DNA from 3 places in the Nocardia sp. NPDC057353 genome. Region 1 is predicted to be linked to each of the others. Evidence: riboswitches for the same ligand, from Rfam matches in the RefSeq annotation. Region 1 holds a riboswitch; each other region holds the start of a gene.
What was found. Region 1 has a riboswitch for cobalamin ahead of ACFUUZ_RS07730 (ABC transporter substrate-binding protein). Riboswitches for the same ligand answer to the same signal wherever they lie in the genome.
Positions count from the first base shown of each region.

Region 2: it holds a riboswitch for cobalamin, as region 1 does, so the genes downstream of both, metE (5-methyltetrahydropteroyltriglutamate--homocysteine S-methyltransferase) here and ACFUUZ_RS07730 (ABC transporter substrate-binding protein) in region 1, are expected to answer to the same signal.
Region 3: it holds a riboswitch for cobalamin, as region 1 does, so the genes downstream of both, ACFUUZ_RS19890 (short-chain fatty acyl-CoA regulator family protein) here and ACFUUZ_RS07730 (ABC transporter substrate-binding protein) in region 1, are expected to answer to the same signal.

Region 1 is NZ_JBHVAK010000010.1:125,705-132,220, forward strand. Features, by position in the region: gene ACFUUZ_RS07720 (hypothetical protein) at 296-664, shown strand; gene ACFUUZ_RS07725 (roadblock/LC7 domain-containing protein) at 661-1,080, shown strand; cobalamin riboswitch at 1,091-1,224, shown strand; gene ACFUUZ_RS07730 (ABC transporter substrate-binding protein) at 1,336-2,847, shown strand; gene ACFUUZ_RS07735 (class I SAM-dependent methyltransferase) at 2,844-3,611, shown strand; gene ACFUUZ_RS07740 (ABC transporter permease) at 3,589-4,572, shown strand; gene ACFUUZ_RS07745 (ABC transporter permease) at 4,569-5,396, shown strand; gene ACFUUZ_RS07750 (ABC transporter ATP-binding protein) at 5,389-6,516, shown strand, end outside.
Region 2 is NZ_JBHVAK010000037.1:28,987-35,502, reverse strand. Features, by position in the region: gene ACFUUZ_RS19875 (bifunctional 2-methylcitrate synthase/citrate synthase) at 1-1,003, shown strand, start outside; cobalamin riboswitch at 1,117-1,334, shown strand; gene metE (5-methyltetrahydropteroyltriglutamate--homocysteine S-methyltransferase) at 1,469-3,724, shown strand; gene ACFUUZ_RS19865 (hypothetical protein) at 3,948-4,100, opposite strand; gene ACFUUZ_RS19860 (winged helix-turn-helix transcriptional regulator) at 4,222-4,884, opposite strand; gene ACFUUZ_RS19855 (hypothetical protein) at 4,883-5,206, shown strand; gene ACFUUZ_RS19850 (hypothetical protein) at 5,207-6,310, opposite strand; gene ACFUUZ_RS19845 (GntR family transcriptional regulator) at 6,362-6,516, opposite strand, start outside.
Region 3 is NZ_JBHVAK010000037.1:37,311-43,826, forward strand. Features, by position in the region: gene prpD (2-methylcitrate dehydratase PrpD) at 1-715, opposite strand, end outside; gene ACFUUZ_RS19890 (short-chain fatty acyl-CoA regulator family protein) at 1,213-2,646, opposite strand; cobalamin riboswitch at 2,811-2,977, opposite strand; gene ACFUUZ_RS19895 (heavy-metal-associated domain-containing protein) at 3,449-4,681, shown strand; gene ACFUUZ_RS19900 (decarboxylase) at 4,678-6,111, shown strand; gene ACFUUZ_RS19905 (pyridoxal-phosphate dependent enzyme) at 6,081-6,516, shown strand, end outside.

The DNA of each region.
Region 1 (6,516 bases):
GGCACCGCTGTGGGATCACCCCGGAATTGCGGGCTTCGTCCTATTTAAAAGGACTTATTTCAGACCATAAGTCAAGTTTTTGAAGTATCGACCAACCCGAAGGTCGTTGCTAAGCTGTCGCTGCTCATGAGAACCGACCGGTTTTCTGAGTTTTCGCCACAAAACATGACGCCCGCTTGGAGGCGCGTTCATAGCCATGATGAATGACGAGCGTGCCCTCCGGGCGGTACCGAGACTGTCCCACCGCAGGCGACCCGAGATGACGTCCGCGCAGGGATTCAGGAGTGCACCAGATATGAAGCTCGACGACGCACTGCGGGACGGCATGAGCGTGGACGGCGCCATCGGCATCGCCCTCGTGGACATGCGCAGCGGGATGCTGCTGGGGAAGCAGGGCGGCAATCAACTCTTCGACCTGGACATGGCGGGCGCGCTGAACACCGAGGTGCTGCGGGCCAAGCTGCGCGCGGTCGAGGCGCTGCAGCTCGGGGACAACGTCCAGGACATCCTGGTCACCCTCAACGCGCAGTACCACCTGATCATGCCGCTGGTCCGGAACGACGGCGAGGAGCTCTTCCTCTACCTGGCGCTGGACAAGTCGCGCGGCAACCTGGCGCTGGCCCGCCACCAGCTGCGCCGGATCGAGCAGGCGATCCGGCTGTGAGCCGGGCGTTCGACCGGCACGAGATCGCCCTCGGCGACCCGCGTGCCGTCGGGATGCTGCTGCAGCGCGCCTGCGAGGAGATCCCCGACGTCGAGCACGCCGTCATGACCAGCCGGGACGGGCTGGTGGTCGCGGCCGACGACGTCTCGGGGCAGATGACGCACGGCGATTCGATCGCCATGCGCAGCTCGGCCATGGCCGCCGCCGCCATCGGCATCGGGGACCACTTCACCAGCCTGGTGACCCAGGGCAGGCTGCAGTCCGCGGTCTTCGAGGCCGACCGCGGCTGCGTCGGGGTCTTCCCGCTCAGCTCCACGCTGCTGCTGGTGGTCACCAGCGCGCCGACGGTGAACCTGGGCCGGTTCAACGCCGCCGCCAAGCGGGTGCTCGGCATCCTGCAGGCGCCCGCAGCCTGACCCGGCGAACCGGACATCCGGTTTCGGCCGTGCTTATGATGTCGGTGTCCCGCGGGGAAGACCGGTGTGATTCCGGGGCTGTCCCGCAACTGTGAGGCTCGTCCGAGCCGAAGCCAGATACCCGCGGGTCGCTGTATCGGAAACGGTCGCGGCCACGCGGATATGGTCGGCGCCGGATGCGCCGTCCTCTCCATCGGGCCGCGGCGCGTTCGCTGCTGCCCCTTCGCGTGCGCCGCACGCGAAGGGAGTCGGGTCATGGGATTCGGGCGTCGGGCATTCCTGCTCGGAACCGCCGCCGCGGCAGGCGCGTTCGCGGCGGGGTGCGGCAGCTCCCGCCCCGCGGTGGACACCGGCACCTTCACCGCGGCCTTCCAGGGCTCCGGCGCGGGCGAGGGCATCGATCCGGGGGTGAACACGCTCTTCGTCGACGAGGCCAGGATGAAGGCGGTCTACGACGGGCTCTTCGAGGTCGACGAGACCATGACGCCGATCCCGCGGCTGGCGCTCGCGGCCGAGCCGAACGCGGACGGCACCCGGTGGCGGATCGCGCTGCGCGAGGCGCGCTGGCACGACGGCACCGCCTTCGGCGCCGACGACGTGCTGTACACCATCGCCAGGGTGCTCGGGCCCGCCCAGCGCCGCCCCTTCGTCGCGGCCACCTCGCTGGCCCCGGTCGATCTCGGGCTCTCCCGCGCGGTGGACCCGCGCACCGTCGAGCTGGTGCTGCGGCAGCCGTCGTTCGACTTCCCGATCGCGCTCGCCGGGTACGGCACCAAGATCGTCAAGAACGGCGCGGTCGACTTCGCGCGGCCGGTCGGCACCGGGCCCTTCGTCTTCCGCGAGTTCGAGCCGGGCCGCACCTTCGTCGCCACCGCCAACGAGCAGTACTGGGACGGCGCCCCCGCCGTCGGCGAGCTGCGGATCGTCAGCGCCGAGCCGGACGCCAGGCTGAACGCGCTGCGCGGCGGCGAGATCGACTTCGCGGACAACCTGAACCCGGTGGCGAGCCGGGCACTGGCCGGGCGCGACGACGTCACCGTGCAGACCACCCCCGGCAGCGGAATCCTGTTCTTCGCCATGAAGACCGACCGCCCGCCCTTCGACAAGCCGGACGTGCGGCGCGCGCTCATGCGCCTGGTCGACCGCGCCGAGCTGGTGAAGGTCGCGCTGGAGGGGATGGGCGAGCCGGGCACCGACGTGTTCGGCCGCGGCTTCCAGTACTCCGCCGAGCTGCCCGCGCACCCCTACGACCCGGACGAGGCCGGTCGCCTGCTGGCGCGGGCCGGGGTCCGCGACCTCTCCTTCGACCTGTTCACCGCGCCGGTGGCGAACGGCTTCGTCGAGGCGGCCCGGCTCTTCGCCGAGCAGGCGGCCGCCGCGGGGGTGCGGGTGAACGTGGTGATCGGCTCCAAGGACAGCTACTACACCGACGCGCTGGAGACCGGCGCGCTCACCATGGGCCAGTCCGGCCCGTTGCCGATCCCGAACCATTTCGCGTCCCGGCTGATCACCGGCGCGCCGCAGAACCGCACCCGCTGGGCCGACCCGGAGTTCGACGCGCTCTACGCCAGGGCGCAGACCACCGCCACCGCCGATGCCAGGGCCGCGCTCTACCGCTCCATGCACGAGATACTGCACGACCGAGGAGGATTCGTGTTCTTCGCCGAGACACCGTGGATCAGCGCCGCGCGCGCCGGGTTCGGGAACACCCCGGCCACGGTGCCGAACTCGCACGCCTGGGCCCGCTTCGACGGGGTGACCGCGTGAGCGCCGCCGCATTGAGCGCCGAGCGCGCCGAGTACTGGGTGCGGCGCTGGGACCGGCAGCAGGAGCACTACATGCCGGACCGGGAGCAGCGCTTCGAGGTGCTCGGCGACGTCGTGGCCGAGCTGGTCGGCAGGCTGGACCCGCTGATCGTCGACCTCGGGGTCGGGCCGGGCACGCTCGCGGCCCGGCTGCTCGACCGCTTCCCGGAATCGACGGTCGTCGGGGTGGACGCCGACCCGCTGCTGCTCGCGCTCGCCGAGCGCACCCTGCCCGCGGAGCGCTTCCGCGCGGTCGCCGCCGACCTGCGGCAGCCGGACTGGTTCGAGCGGCTCGAGCTGGACCGCGCGCCGGACGCCTTCGTCAGCACCACCGCGCTGCACTGGATGAACCGGGAGCCGCTGCGGCAGCTCATCGCGGTCTGCGCGAAGGCGCTGGAGCCGGGCGGGCTCTTCCTCGACGGCGACCACCTCTACGAGGGAGAGGAGGGGCCGCGGCTCGACGCGCTCGCCAGGGCCGTGACCAGGCGTCGGGCCGGGCGCACCGGCGCCGCCGCCGCCGAGGACTGGCAGGCCTGGTGGGCCGCGGTCGAGGCGGCGCCGGAGCTGGCCGAGCTGGTGCGGCTGCGCGCGGGCGGGTTCGAGCACACCGTGCACGACAAGCCCACCGCGCACGACTACCTGGCCTTCGCCCGCGAGGCAGGGTTCGCGGAGGCCGGGACGGTCTGGCAGTACGGCGACGACCGTGTCGTGGTCGCGATCCGCTGAGCGGCCGTTCGCGCGGTTCCTGCTGCGCCGCACCGGGATCGGGGTGGCGCAGCTCGGCATCCTGCTGGTGCTGGTGTTCGGGCTCGCGCTGCTCATGCCGGGCGACGCCGCCGACGTGCAGAACAGCGACGTCTTCGGCGCCGAGCAGCGGGCCGCCAACCGGGAGCTGCTCGGGCTCGACATCGCGCCCGCGCAGCGCTTCCTCGACTGGCTCGGGAACGCGGCGACCGGCGACTTCGGCACCTCGTACGCCAATGGCGAGCCGGTCGCGGAGCTGATCGCCGGGCCGCTGCTCGTCTCCGGGCTGCTCGCCGTGCTCGCGCTGGCGCTGCTGCTGCCGCTGGTGGTGCTGGCCGGGTTCGCGGCGGGGCTGCACCCCGGCTCGTGGCTGGACCGGGCGGTGACGACGGTGAGCATCGCGGTGGACTCGGTGCCCGATTTCGTACTCGCGGTGCTGCTGGTCGGCTGGCTCGCCCTGGATCTCGGGCTGCTGCCCGCGACCTTCATCGGCGCCGACCTGGAGACCGTGCTGCGGCGGCCGGAGTACCTGGTGCTTCCGCTCGCGGTGATCGTGGCGCGGGTGGCGGCGCCGCTGGTCCGGCTAGTGCGGGCCGGGGTGGTCGACGTGCTGGAGCAGCCGTACATCGCGCAGGCGCGCAGGCTCGGCGTGCGCCGCCGCTCGCTGCTGCTCCGGCACATCGCGCCGAACGCGCTGGCGCCCGCGATGCAGGAGCTCGGCCGCACCGGGGACGGGCTGCTCTCCGGGGTGCTCATCGTCGAGGCGGTGTTCGTGGTGCCCGGGATCGCCTCCGAGCTGATCGGGGCCATCGGCAACCGGGACGAGCCGGTGATCCTCGCCATCGTCGCCGTCACCGGGACCATTGCCATCGGCATCAACCTGCTGATCGACCTGGCCGGGCAGCGCATGGTGCCGTGCTCGGCGGACGGGGTGGGGGAGTGAGGTCGTCGTTCCGGCGGGCAATCGCCGTTGCGTGCCTCGCGATCCCGGTGTTCTTCGCGCTGGTCGGACCGGTGCTCGCGGCGTCGGCGCCGCGGGCCAGGCAGGCGCCGTTCGGGCCGTCGGAGTGGTCCCCGTTCGGGACCGACCGGCTCGGCCGCGACGTCCTCGCCACCGCGCTCACCGGCGGCCGCACCTTCCTGCTGGTCGCGGCGGCGACGGTGCTCATCGCCTACCTGGCGGGCTTCCTCATCGGCGTCACCGCGGCCGCCACCGGGCGGCGCTGGGTGGACGACCTGCTCATGCGCCCGATCGACGTCCTGCTCTGCCTGCCCTCGCTGCTGCTCATCATGGTCGCGGCGCTGCGCACCGAGGGCGCGCCGGTGGCGGTCGCGGGCGCCATCGCGCTCGCCCTGGTGGCGCCGAGCGCCCGCTTCGTGCGGATGGCCGCGCGCTCGGTGGTACGCGGGCCGGTGATGGCGGCGCTGCGCATGCAGGGGCAACCGGCCAGGTACCGCTACGGCCGCTACGCCGTCCGCGAACTGGCCCGCCCGCTCGCCGCCGATATCGCGCTGCGCTTCACCGCCGCCGTCTACTTCCTCGCCTCGGCCAACTTCCTCGGCCTCGGCTTCGACACCACCGCACCGGACTGGGCGGTCGCCGTCGCCGCCAACAAGGACGCGCTGACCACCGCCCCGTTGGCGGTCGCGCTGCCCGCCGGGCTGATCGTGCTGCTCGTGGTCGGCATCAACCTGCTCGCCGACGACCTGCTGACCGACCCGCGCACCGTCGCGCTGCGCCTGGCCGAGCGGAGCCGCCGTGGCTGAGCCGCTGGTCACGGTGCGCGGCCTGACGGCGAGCGCGGGAAACACGGTGCTGCTGGCCGATATCGGGTTCGCCGTGCCCGCCGGGCGGATCGTCACGCTCTTCGGCCCCTCCGGTGCGGGCAAGACCACCATCGCCGCGGCGGTGGCGGGCGCCGTGCCGCCCGGGGTCGCGATCACCGGGGAGATCCGGGTCGCGGCGGGAGTCCGGGTCGGGTACCTGCCGCAGCACGCCGCCGCCACCCTGAACCCGGCGCGCCGGATCGGCGCCGCGCTCGGCGAGCTGGTCGCGCTGCACCACCCCGAGGCCCGCGACCGCCGCGCGCGCCGGGCGCGGATCGCGGAGATCCTGGCCACCGTCGCCTTCGAGCTCGACCCGGCCGGGCTCGACGCCATGCTGCGCCGCTTCCCGTTCGAGTTCTCCGGCGGGGAGCGGGCCCGGCTCGCGCTGGCCCAGGTGCTGGCCGCCCGGCCGCGGCTGCTGGTGGTGGACGAGCCGACCGTCGGGCTGGACACCATCGCCAGGCGCGCGCTCGTGCGCAGCCTGGAGCGGCTGCGCGGCGAGGGCAGGTCGGTGCTGCTGGTGACGCACGATCCGTTCGTGGCGCGGGTGGGTGACGAGACCGTGCATGTCGCCCCCGCGGAACCGACGGTGCAGGCCGCGAATTCGCCGGTGCCGTCGGGGCCGGTGGTGCTGCGGCTGAGCGGGGTGTCGGTGGTGCGCGGGCGGGTTCCGGTGCTGAGCGGGGTCGAGCTGGCGGTGCGCTCCGGCGAGCTGCTCGGGGTCGTCGGGGTGTCCGGGGCGGGGAAGTCGACGCTCGCGCGGTGTGTCGCCGGACTGGTCGCGGCGCGGCGCGGGGCGGTGCTGGTCGACGGGGAGCGGATGCCGCCGCTGCGCCGCCGGAGCCGGGCGCTGATCGCGGCGGTGCAGTACGTGTGGCAGGAGTCGGCGGCCTCCTTCGATCCGCGCCGGGTGGTGCTGGACCAGGTCGCCGACACCGGGATCCGGTTGCGCGGCATGGGCCGGGCGGCGGCGCGGGAAGCCGCGGCCGAGCTGCTCGGCGAGCTCGGGCTCACCGGCGAGCAGCTGCGCCGGTACCCGGCCGGGCTCTCCGGCGGGCAG
Region 2 (6,516 bases), on a different contig from region 1:
GGACCTGGCCGCCCACTGCTCCTTCGAAGAGGTCGCCTACCTGCTCTGGAACGGCGAACTGCCCGGCAATGCCGAGCTGGAGCGCTTTCAGCAGCAGGAGCGGGCGTCGCGCCGGGCGGACCGCTCGCTGCTCTCGCTGGTGGCGAAGATGCCCGACACCTGCCACCCGATGGACGTGGTGCGCACCGCGATCAGCTACCTCGGTGCCGAAGATCCCGACGCCGAGGACAACTCGCCGCGCGCGAACCGGGCCAAGGCGCTGCGCATGTTCGCCGTGCTGCCCACCATCGTCGCCGCCGACCACCGGCGCCGCCACGGTCAGGACCCGATCGCTCCGCATTCGCACCTGGGTTACGCGGAGAACTTCCTGCACATGTGCTTCGGAAAGGTCCCCTCCCGGGAGCTGGTGCAGGCGTTCGAGGTCTCGCTGATCCTCTACGCCGAGCACAGTTTCAATGCCTCCACCTTCGCCGCGCGGGTGGTCACCTCGACGCTGTCGGACATCTACAGCGCGGTCACCGCCGGGATCGGCGCTCTGAAGGGCCCGCTGCACGGCGGCGCCAACGAGGCCGTCATGCACCACATGCTGGAGATCGATGATCCGGCGCTGGCCGAGGAGTGGCTGCGGGCCAAGCTCGCGAAGAAGGAAAAGGTCATGGGCTTCGGCCACCGGGTCTATAAGAACGGTGATTCCCGCGTGCCGACCATGAAGCAGGCTTTCCTGGATATCGCCGCCGCCACCGACGGGCAGAAATGGGTGCGGATGTACGACATCCTCGAGCGCACCATGGTCGACGCGACCGGGATCGAGCCGAATCTGGATTTCCCGACCGGCCCGGCGTACTACCTGCTCGGCTTCGATATCGAGGTCTTCACCCCGATCTTCGTCATGAGCCGGATCACCGGCTGGACCGCGCACATCATCGAACAGGGTGAATCCAATGCGCTCATCCGGCCGCTGAGCGAATACGTGGGCGTCGCGCAGCGCCCGGTCGTGGCCTGACCCATCCCTTCCCGGCCATCGACGACTCACCCGACCATGCGACCGGATTGATATATTCGTCGGTGCAGCTGGTTCGCCGGAGGCGGAGTCGAAGGAGCCCCTGACCCGTCCGATGGCGTCGAAGCCCGTCGAGCACAGTCGGCGGGTGAGAGGGAACCCGGTGGAAATCCGGGGCTGTCCCGCAGCGGTGAGTGGGAACGACAGCCGTCACCCGCACTGGGCACCCGCCTGGGAAGCGACGGTCGGTAGGACCAGCCCCGGGCCCCGGGGCCGACCCGATTCGGGTCGATGCCCACGAGTCCGAAGACCTGCCCGTTGTACCGGAGACGCCGTCTCCGGTGGCCGTCGCCTCGCGGATCGGGCGCTACGCCAGTGGACCCGGGCACGGGAACGATGCTTGCAGGGCTCCATCAGCGTGCGCTCTTGAAGGGTGGCGGTTCTTACTGCTGACTCTGGAGCTCATCAATGTCGAACTCGCGCACCACCTTCACCGCGACCGTGCTGGGATTCCCGCGCGTCGGCCCGAATCGGGAACTCAAGCGTGCCACCGAGGCGTACTGGGCGGGCCGCGCCGATGCGGCGAGCCTGCACGCCGTCGCGAAGGACCTGCGCACCGCGCAGCTGACGGCGGCTCGGGACGCCGGGCTGGATTCGGTGCCGGTGGGCACCTTCTCGTACTACGACCAGGTGCTCGACACCGCCGTGCTGCTCGGCGCGCTGCCCGAGCGGGTGGCCGGGATCGTCGACGAGCTGGATCGCTACTTCGCCGCCGCCCGCGGCAATGCCGAGGTCGCGCCGCTCGAGATGACCAAGTGGTTCGACACCAACTACCACTACCTGGTGCCCGAACTCGGCGCGGACACGGCGTTCGCGCTGCACCCGGAGAAGCCGCTGGCCGAGCTGAAGGAGGCGCTCGCGCTCGGCGTGCCCGCGCGGCCGGTGGTCGTCGGCCCGATCACCTTCCTGAAGCTGGCCAAGTCGGTGGACGGCAGCGACCTGCTGAACCGGCTGCCCGACCTGCTTCCGCTCTACGAGCAGCTGCTCGGGCTGCTCGTCGAGGCCGGTGCGCAGTGGGTCCAGCTCGACGAGCCGTCGCTGGTCACCGACCTCACCGAGGCCGAGCTGGCGGCGGTGCGCAGCACCTACCAGCGGCTCTCCGAGCTGTCGGCGCGCCCGGCGATCCTGGTGGCCGCCTACTTCGGCCGGTTGGGCGTGGCGCTGCCCGCGCTCGCCGAGACCGGGATCGAGGGAATCGCCGTCGATCTGGTCGCCGGCGGTGACGCGGATCTGGCCGCGGCGAAGTCGATCACCGACAAGCTGATCGTGGCCGGGGTGGTCGACGGCCACAACATCTGGCGCGTCGACCCCGACCACGCGCTGCCGTACCTGACCGAGCTGCGCGATGCCGGGGTGACCGTCGCCGTGTCCAGCTCCTGCTCGCTGCTGCACGTTCCCTACAGCCTCGCGCCCGAGACCGACCTGGACGAGCGGTTGCGCAGTTGGCTCGCGTTCGGTGCCGAGAAGATCGCCGAGATCCGGCTGCTCGCCACCGCACTGGCCGAGGGGGAGAGCGCGGCGCTGGAGATCGCGCGCACCGCCGTGGCCGACCGCAAGGCCGACCCGCGCCTGCGCGTGGCGGCGGTCCGCGAGCGGCTGGCGAACCTGGACGCGGACGCCGTCCGCCGCGCCCCCGCCGACGAACGCCGCATCCTGCAGCAGGAACGCCTCAACCTGCCGCTGCTCCCGACGACCACCATCGGCTCCTACCCGCAGACCGGCCGGATCCGGGTGGCCCGTGCGGAACTCCGCCGCGGCGAGATCGATCAGGCCGAGTACGACACCCGCATGCGCGCCGAGATCGCCGAGGTGATCGCGCTGCAGGAGGAGATCGGGCTGGACGTGCTGGTGCACGGCGAGCCGGAGCGCAACGACATGGTGCAGTACTTCGCCGAGCAGCTCGACGGCTTCGCCGCCACGATCAACGGCTGGGTGCAGTCCTACGGCACCCGCTGCGTTCGCCCGCCGATCGTCTACGGCGACGTGGCGCGCCCCGCGGTCATGACCGTCGAGTGGATCACCTACGCCCAGTCGCTCACCCGCAAGCCGGTCAAGGGCATGCTGACCGGCCCGGTCACCATCCTGGCCTGGTCGTTCATCCGCGACGACCAGCCGCTCGCCGACACCGCGCGGCAGATCGCGCTGGCCATCCGGGACGAGACGGTGGACCTGGAGGCCGCGGGCATCGGCGTCATCCAGGTGGACGAGCCCGCGCTGCGCGAACTGCTGCCGCTGCGCCGGGCCGACCAGGCCGCCTACCTGGAGTGGGCGGTCGACGCCTTCCGGCTCGCCACCGCCGGGGTCGCCGACGCCACCCAGGTCCACACGCACCTCTGCTACTCGGAGTTCGGTGAGGTCATCGGCGCGATCCACGGCCTGGACGCCGACGTCACCTCGATCGAGGCGGCGCGCTCGCACATGGAGGTGCTCGACGACCTCAATGCGATCGGCTTCGACCTCGGTGTCGGCCCGGGTGTCTACGACATCCACTCGCCGCGCGTCCCCGGCGCCGACGAGGTGCAGAAGTCGCTGGCGCTGGCGTTGAAAGCCGTTCCGGCCGAACGGCTGTGGGTCAACCCGGACTGCGGGCTCAAGACCCGCAAGACCGATGAGGTGACCGCCTCGCTGCGCAACCTCGTCGCGGCGGCGCAGGCGCTGCGCTGACCTGATCCCGGGGTGGCGCGCTGCTGCGCCACCCCGGCATTCCGGCGCTTCCCTTCGATTCCGAGGCCGACAGGCACCACTCTTCGCACACGGGCGCGCTGACCGTGCGAACCCGCAGGCGCGCTGCGCAAGTGTGGCTCGGACCTCGTTCGCGGTGCTGCCGTGTTCCGGACCGAGGTGGGTATTGCGCGCGTATGCGCGGACGTGAGCACGTGATCTTCGACTACGGCTGCGCGGCGGTGCACTGCACGGTGCCGACGCTGCTCGGGCTGCCCCGCCGCAGCCGGGTGTTCCTGGCCGCGCTCGGCTCGGCGCAGCTCGGGCTCGCCGCGCTGACGGCGCGCTCGGTGCTGGGGCAGCGCGCCCACCGCCGCATCGAGCGGGGGTTGATCCCGGTCTACTTCCTGCTGCCCTGGCTCACCGGGGTCCTCCCGCATCGCCGCACGCACCTGTACCTGGCCGCGCACAGCGCCGCGCGGGTGCTGCACCGGCGCGGCCTACTCCGCTGCGCCGAGGAGTCCGAAGGCGGCGGCCAGCGGTGCCGCGGCGGCGGGGTCGCCGGTGATGGTGAGCGCGCCGCTCTCGACGGCGCCGCCGAGTGTCACCGTGCCGTTGGCCAATTCGGCGAGCGTGGCGACGTCGGCGGCGACGACCGCGCGCGGTGACTCCGCCGGGACCGCGCGGAACTCGATCCGCTCCGGCCCGATCGTGAACCGGAAAGCCACGCCTTCGGTCCGGAGCTCGTAGACCCCGTGCGCCTCCGGTCGCACCGCCTCCGGCCGAAACCTGGCCTCCATGGCGATGGCCACCAACTCCGGGTCGAGATGCTGCCCCGGTGTGGGCGCACCGAGCCGGGGCAGCCCCCAGCGCGAGAGCGAATGGAAGACCGGGCGCAGCGCCTCGCCGTCGGCGGTCAGCTGGTAGACGGCCGAAGCCGCTGGGGGCGGCAGGGTCGTCCTGCTGATCACCCCCGCCGCGTCGAGTTCCTTGAGGCGCTGGCTGAGCAGCCCGGTCCCGATGCCGGGGAGGCCGTCCAGCAGGTCGGTGTAGCGCTTGGGGCCGAGCAGGAGGTTGCGCAGGATCAGCATCGACCACCGCTCGCCGAGCAGGTCGAGCGCGTGCGCGACGCCGCAGTACTGGTTGTAGGTGCGCTTGGCCATGGTGTCCGCAGCAGGTGCTGCCTCCCTGGGCGCGCCGAACGCGCTGACGAGAGCCTTCGGTGCGCGCAGCACGCCGGAGTCGCTGTACCTCACCCGCGTCTACGGGATTCGTGCGCTCGCCATGGGGTTCGGCTACCTCACCGCCGGTCCCCGGGAGCGGGCGCGATGGCTGCGCCTCGGACTGCTCATCGACCTCAGCGACACGGTCGCCGGCCTCGGTCACGTCCGGCGGCGGGACGTCTCCCCGCGGGTGGCGTGGCCGCTGGTCGCGCTGACCGGGGCCTACGCCGCGGCCGAGGCGGTTCGGCTCGGCGTGCGGTAGTCAGGCGGCGCCGGTGTCGCTGTGCCGCGCGTAGGCGGCTTCGCGGACGGTGTCGTCGTCCTCCAGCCCGGCGCCGAGCGCACCGCCGACCGTGGCCAGCGAACACGTCAACCACGCCAGCTCCAGGTAGTCCCCGATCCCGACCGGATGCCCCAGCGCCTCGGCGAACCCCGCGGGCACCACCAGGAACGCCGCCGCCAGCACCGCCAGACCGAACAGCGCCAGGTAGAACGCGCCGACGCCGATGAGCACGGTCGCGACGGTCGCGATATTGAACATCGCCACCTGCTCCCGCATCCGCCGCCCCGGCGCGCGCTCCCACAGCTGCGCCCCGATCACCAGCGTGGCCGCGATGGCCACGATCGACCCGACCATGGCCAGGGTCGACCGCACGGCGCCGAAGGTGTCGGCCATCCGCCAGATATCGGAGGTGATCAGCGCGAACACCCCCGCCGCCGCGGCCGCGGCCAGCGCGCGCGAGAGCCGGAGGGTGAGCCGCCACGGCTGGTTGGCGCGCACCATGCCGGTGATCAGCCGCAGGTTGCCGGTCAGCACCCTTGCGGTGAACGCCGAGGCGCCCGGTTCGGTGTCGGTGCCGAGCTCCCGCACCCGTCGGATCAGTTCGCGATCGGTCGAGCCCGCGGAATCCGGATCGTCCGGGTCGTGGCCGAGCAGCCGGGCCACGAGTTCGGCCGCGACCTCGTTCAACCGCCTTCCCCGCCCCCGCGGCCCGAGCGCGGGAATCGAGACGACCGCGACCCCGTGCAGCGGGCTGGCGTGCGCCAGCACCGGGCGGCGGCGCTCGTGCAGCGGCAGGTCGGTCACGCCTATCACCACGTCCCACCCCCGGGCCAGCATCAGCTCCCGCGCGGCCGCCACGATCTCGCCGTCGCCCGCCGGCGGCGTCACCAGCCGGTCCTCGACCAGCTCGACCTCCCACTCGGCCCCGGCCAGCCGTGCCCCGAGCCCGGCGGCGAAGGCCTCGTCGCCCAGGTGCTGCCGCGCCAGCTCGAAGGCGGGCCCCGGCGCCGCCACCACCCCGAGTACCACCCGCGGCTCCCCGTGCTCCCGTTCGACGCCGCGCGGCGCTTCTTCTGTCGTCACGTCGGGTCATTCAAGACGTGATCGAGGCCGCGGTCGAATCCGGGTGCCGGGTCAGCGGCGCTGGATCGAGGTGAAGGTCATGCGGTCGCCGCGGTAGAGCGAGCGGCGGTGTTCGATCGGCACCCGGTCCGGGTCGTAGGAGATGCGGTTGAGCAGGAACATCGGGGTGCGGGCGTCGACCGAGAGCAGCGCCGCCTCGCGGGCGT
Region 3 (6,516 bases), on a different contig from region 1:
CCCCTTCGCCACGCAGCGCCCGGTCCACCGCCTCGACCGCCATCTTGCCCGCGAAGGCCGGGGCGTACGCCTTCCAGCTGGAGATCTCGCCCTTGCGGGACTGCCTGGTCGCCGTCGTGGTGTGCAGCGCCTGCCCGATCGCCTGGTAGATGGTGGCGGTGTCCAGCCCGAGCAGGGTGCCGATCCCGGCGGCCGCCGACGGACCCAGGTGCGCGACGTGATCGATCTTGTGTTCGTGCAGGCAGATCGCGCGCACCAGATCCACCTGGATCTCGTAACCGGTCGCCAGGCCGCGGATCAGCTCGCGCCCGGTCCGGCCCGCATGCTGGGCGACGGCCAGGATCGGCGGGATGTTGTCACCGGGGTGCGAGTACTCGGCCGCCAGGAAGGTGTCGTGGAAGTCGAGCTCGCGCACCGCCACCCCGTTGGCCCAAGCCGCCCAGTCCGGGGAGAAGCGGCCGCCGACACCGAACACGGTCGAGCCGGGCTCGTAGGGGTGCGCCAGCGCCTGGGCGCGGGCGTTGGAAACCGGGCGCCGGGTCAGCGACGCGGCTGCCACGGCCGCGTTGTCGATGATCCGGTTGACGATCATCTCCTCGGTCTCCGGGGCGACCTCGACCGGGTCGGCGGCCACCTCCGCGATCCGCCACGCCAGGTGCTGCTCGCGGGGGAAGTCCGCCGCGGAACGGTGGGTGCGAACGAGATGATTCTTCACAGGCCGATGCCTCCGGGTCGTCGAGGGAATTTCGCTTGTTTCGCACGCTACAGCCGGGGTGGCAGCGGGGAAATCCGTCGCATCCGGCGAATTTTGTGGAAGCAACCCTGCAAATCTGTGGAAATTGCGGAAGGGCAGCCCCGGCTACGCGGACCCGCCTGCGGCAGAGGGGGATCCGGCCGACATCGAAGAACGGTCCCCCGTCGCGATAGGGTGGGCGAACCCCCGGCTCCACAGTGCTGCCACGTGCCACGGGAATTCGGCGGAAGGATCTCTGCTCGAAAATGAATACCCGGATCATGGGAATCCTGAATGTCACACCGGATTCCTTCCTCGACGGCGGGCAATTCGAGCGCCCCGCACTACGACGACGTCGTGACCGAGGTGCGGCGGTGATCCGCACCCACGATGTCGCTCCCACCGTGCAGGCCGTGCGGATGGCCGCTGCCGTCGCCACGTCGGCCCCGCTGCTCGCGCGGCACTGAATCTCGCTGCGCTCAGCTGGATCCGGTCGATGCCGCAGGGGCGTACGGGGTGTTGGCCGGACGGTTCTCATCCGCGGCCAGCGGGCGCCCGATCTGCGGGAAGGCACGCTGCGCGCACGCCGTGCGCTCACACACCCGGCAGCCTGCCCCGATCGGCACCGCGGCCGCGCGATCGGTGATCGGCAGGCCGTGGGAGTAGACGAGCTTGTCGGCGAAGGTGAGGTCGCAGCCGAGCCCGACCGCGAAGTCCCGCGCCGGTGCCAGGTAGCCGGGGTTGCTCTCCCCCGTGGTGCGCGCCAGCCACAGGTACGCGCGCCCATCCGGCATCTCGGCGATCTGGGTTCGGATCCGCCCCGGCGTGGAGAAGGCGTCGTGCACCACCCACAGCGGGCACGATCCACCCACCCGGGAGAAGTGGAACGCCGTGGCGGACTGCCGCTTGGAGATATTGCCCGCCCGGTCGGTGCGGACGAAGAAGAACGGCACCCCGCGCTGCCCGCGCCGCTGCAGTGTCGAGAGCCGGTGGCACACCGTTTCGAACCCGACCTCGAACTGCGCCGAGAGCAGATCGATGTCGTAGCGCAACGCCTCGGCAGCGCGCAGGAACGGGCCGTAGGGCAGGATCAGCGCCCCGGCGAAGTAGTTGGCCAGCCCGATCCGCAGCAACCGGCGCGACTCCCCCGGCAACCCGGCGGTGTCGGCGAGCAACTCCTCGAGCACGGCGGACTGGGTCAGGAACGCCAGCTGCGTCGCCACCTGGAAGGCCCGCTGTCCGGGAGTGAGGCGCCGAGCCAGAATCAAGGTGCGCGAGTGCGGGTCGAAGACCCGTTTCGGCCCGGGCCGCACCGGGTCCTCCGAACGGATCCGGACCGCGACATCGTGCTCCTCGCGCAGCAGCCGCGCCAGCTGCAGATCCAGCCCGCCCAGGGTGAACCGGCCTCGGGTGAACAGCTCCTCGGCCGCGGTGTCGAGCGCGGGGATGTGGTTGCGGCGGTCGTAGAAGTAGTCGCGGACGTCCTCGTACGGCATGGCGGTGCGGGTATCGCTCGGCGGCGCGTCGATGCCCGCGGTGAGCTGCTCGATCTGCCCGGTGGCGGCGCGCAGCCGCCGATGCTGGCTGATCAGCAGCCGCGCCGCGGTCGGCACCCGGGACAGCAGATCATCGAGCTCGCCGCTGGTCACCGTGGCCGCCTCGGAATCCTCGGCGAACACCGCCGCCAGATCCGCGAGCAGCCGCGCGTCGGTCTCCGGGGCGAAGAACCCGACCTCCAGGTCGAAGGTCGAGGTCAGCCGCATGAGCACCGGCACCGTCAGCGGCCGCTGATCGTTCTCCAGCTGATTGACATAGCTCACCGACAACGCCAGCGCCTTGGCCAGCCCGGACTGGGAGAGCCCGCGCTGCTCCCGCAACGCCCGCAGCCGTCCCCCGGCATACAGCTTCTCCACCACCGGCACCCTTCCTCGACACCCGGCTTTCCGGTTCGAGGCCGACACCCGCCGCGGCGCGCACGACGACGACGCACCCGGACAGCCGGATGCGTGGCAGGTCGGCGTAGCGCCCGGTCCACGAGGCGACGGCCGCCGGACACGGCGTGTCCGGCACAGCGGGCAGGTCTTCGGACTCGCGGGCACCGGCCCCCGAGGGGCCGACCTGGGGCGAACCCAGGCATTTCCTACCACGCCGTCGCTTCCCGGACCCGAGGGTCCAGTGCTGATGACGGCGGTCGTTCCCGCTCACCGCTGCGGGACAGTCCCGGATTCCCACCGGGTTCCCTCTCGCCCGCCACCCGGCCGAAGAGGCCTGGCGGTGGGCTTCGACGCCCCGCGCCCACCGTGGTGGTTCGGGACGAACCAGCTGCGGCGTTCAGCATATGCCCTGTTCGCGGCGGGTTGCGACAGGGGTGAGCGGGACCGGAACCTGCGTGCCCGAGACCACGGCCGCGGTCTGGTACCGCACGCCGGCCGGGCCGGTGACGGTGAGCGGCCACCGGCTGCCCGGTGGGCACCATCCGCACCCGGGTGGCGCGCGCCCGCGAGACACCGGTCGAGTTCTGGCGCGGCGCGCAGACCGCGGCACGGAAAGCGCACGGCGCGAACAGGACCGGCGCCCGCAATGGCATGCCGAGGCAGTAGCGGATCGGTATCGTGGAAGGTCGGATCGGCTGCGCGCCGGTCCGCCGCCGTAACCGAGAACGCCGTTCGGCAACCCCCGCCCGGGCGGTGCGCCCGACAGGCGCGAGGAGGTCCCGTGGACACCGATGGCGCTGCCCGATACGACCGCAGGGCCGTAGCCCGGATTCTGCGCGAACTCGCCGGACCCGCCCCCTTCGCCCAGGTCGCACCCCGCACGCACAGCCGGATCGAATACCGTGCCACCGCCCTGCGATTCGAGCCGGGCAGCCACCTCACGCTGTCCCAGCGGTTGTATCTGGAGCGCTTCATGCGGCCCTGCCCGCCCGAGCAGGTCACCTCGGCCACGCACCGGGTGAGCTGGCTCGACGAGGAAGGGGTGGCCAATACCGGACACTTCCACAGCGACGGCCTCGGCCCGGTCGTGCCCATCGCGGCCCGTACCGCCTTCCTCGCCCTGTGGAACGGGCTCCGCGCGGACGCCGGATTCGCCGAGCGCGCAGGACGTCTCGACGGAGCCGCGCGCTCGGTGCTGGCGGGCACCACCACCGACCACGAACCGCTCGAGGTCTTCCGGGTCGGGTTGGAGGCCGCCGCGCGGGCCCTGACCCAGCACGCGCTGCTGGCGCACCGCGTCGGGCACCGCGACCCCGCGCGATTCGCGCTCGCGCTGCGCGGGTCGGGCATCTTTGTCGCGGTCGCGACCCGTTGGTTCTGGGAGTTGCAGGCCTCCACCCACCGGCGCGGCATGGCCCCGGTCGAGCTGACCGCCGACCTAGACGGGCGGCTGCGCTACACCCCCGGCACGCTGGCAACGCTGCGCGTCATGAAGGAGGCCACGATCGCCGAGGCGCACGCGGTCATGCACCGCGCGCGCACCGAGGAAGGGCTCGGCACCGAGGCGGCCATCGCCAGGTACCACGACGAACTCGACCTCATCTCCCGGCAGTACGCCCTGCTCGCCCCGGGCGAGCAGCCCGCGTGTCCGGCCGCGGCGAGCACGCTGCTGCCGCTGGTGGTCGAGCGGTTCGTCGCGGCGTTCGCCGACGCGGTCCAGCGCTGCGAACTCGTGCCGCTCGCCGCCGCGGGCGAGGAGAGCGACGGCGCACCGGAATCGGTCTTCGCGGTGCCGGACATGAACTGCAAACACTGCGTGCGCACCATCACCGCGGTCCTCACCGCGATGGACATCGCGGTGCACGACGTCGACCTGGACCGCAAGATCGTGCGGGCGGAGTTCCGCAGCACGCGCAACCGGGACCGCGCCTTCGAGGCGCTGCGCGACAGCGGGTACAACCCGACCCCGCACGCGGGTGCGGTGGCGTCCGTGGGCGGGGAAGGCCGCGGATGATCCCACCTCCGGTCCCCGCGCTGCTCGATCCGCTGGTGCGCGAGTTCCTCGAGTCCGCGAGGCCGCTCGCCGCAGGCCACCCCACGCCGCTGCATCTGGTCTTCCCCGCGGTCTTCGCGGCCAATGCCGCCGCGCTGACCGCGGTGCTCGAGCAGCGCGACCTCAGCCACCGAATCTGGTACGCGCACAAAGTCAATCGCAGCGCCGCGTTCGCGCGGGAGGCCGAGCGCGCCGGGCTCGCCATCGACGTCGCCTCGCCCGGCGAGCTGGACAGCGCGCTGCGCGCCGGCTTCGCCCCGGCCCGCATCGAGGCCACCGGCCCCAAGGGCGAGCGATTCCTGCGGCGGCTGCTCGCCGAGGGGGTCACGGTCAATGCCGACAATGTCTGGGAGGTCGAGCAGCTGGCCGCCGCGGCGGGCGGGCCGGTGCCGATTCTGCTGCGCATCAGCGGGTTTCCCGGCACAGCCGCCAGCCGGTTCGGGATCGCGCTCGCCGCGATCCCCGCCGTGCTGGACCGGCTGGCGGCCTTCCGCGACCGGATCGCGCTGCGCGGCTTCTCCTTCCATCTCGACACCGCCGAGCAGCGGGATCGGGTGCGGGCGATCGCGGCGTGCCTGCCGCTGTTCGAGGCGGCGTGGGCACGCGGCCTCTCGCCCACCGTGCTCGATATCGGCGGCGGGCTGCGCCAGGTCTTCGCCGCCGATCCCGGCAGCTACGACGCCTACACCCGCGCCCTGCGCGAGTCGCTGCTCGGCCACGGGCGGCCGCTGGCCTGGTCGGGCGCCACCTTCGGCTACCGGGTGGAGGCCGGTGCGGTCACCGGCACCCCGGTGTTCCACAAGTACGCCAACACCGTCGCCCCCGCGACGGCGCTCGGCGCACTGCTCGACGCCGAGGTACCGGGGCAGGGGCGCTCGGTGGCCGCGATCCTCACCGACAACCTGCTCGAGCTCTGGCTGGAGCCGGGGAAGTCGCTCACCGACCACGCCGGGATCACCCTCGCCCGCATCGAATTCACCAGGGACCTGCCGGACGGGTCCGTCCTGGCGAACCTCGACATCAGCCGCGACCAGGTGACCCCCGCCGACCAGGAGAGCCTCGTCGACCCACTGCTGCTGGCGGGCGACGCCGCACCGCGCCCGCCCGAACCGGTCGCGGCATTCCTCGCCGGGCGGCTGTGCCTGGAGCGCGACATGGTCAGCACCCGCGCCGTCCGGCTGCCCTTCCGGCCGCGGCCCGGCGATCTGCTGGTGTTCCCCAACACCGCCGGATACCACTCGGACCTGTCCGCGGCCACCGCCGCCGGGCACCCACTGCCCCCGACCTTCGCGGTCAGGCGCGGACCCGGCGGGTTCACCGTCGTCCCCGACGCCGACCACCGTCCCGCCCAGGAGGGATCGTGCGCCCGCACGACAGCATCACCGAGCTGATCGGCAACACTCCGCTGTTGCGGCTCGACCCCGCCGTGCACGGCATCGCGCGGCTGCGGTTCTACGCGAAGCTGGAGTCCCACAACCCGTTCGGCTCGGTCAAGGACCGCGCCGCGTTGGCGATGCTCCGCGACGAACTGCCCGGGCTCCGGGCCGAGGGCCGCACCCTGCTCGAGGCGTCCAGCGGCAATACCGCCAAGGCCATGCGGGTGCTGGGGTCGCTGGACGGCGTCGGGCTGCGGGCGGTCACCAACCGGATCAAGGTCGGCGAGGTCCGCGACATGCTGCGCCTGCTCGGCACCGAGATCGTCGAGCTGCCCGGGCTCTCGGAGTGCCCCGATCCCACCGCGCCCGACGACGTGTCCTCGGTCATCGCCGCCACCATGACCCGGGAACCCGGCGCCT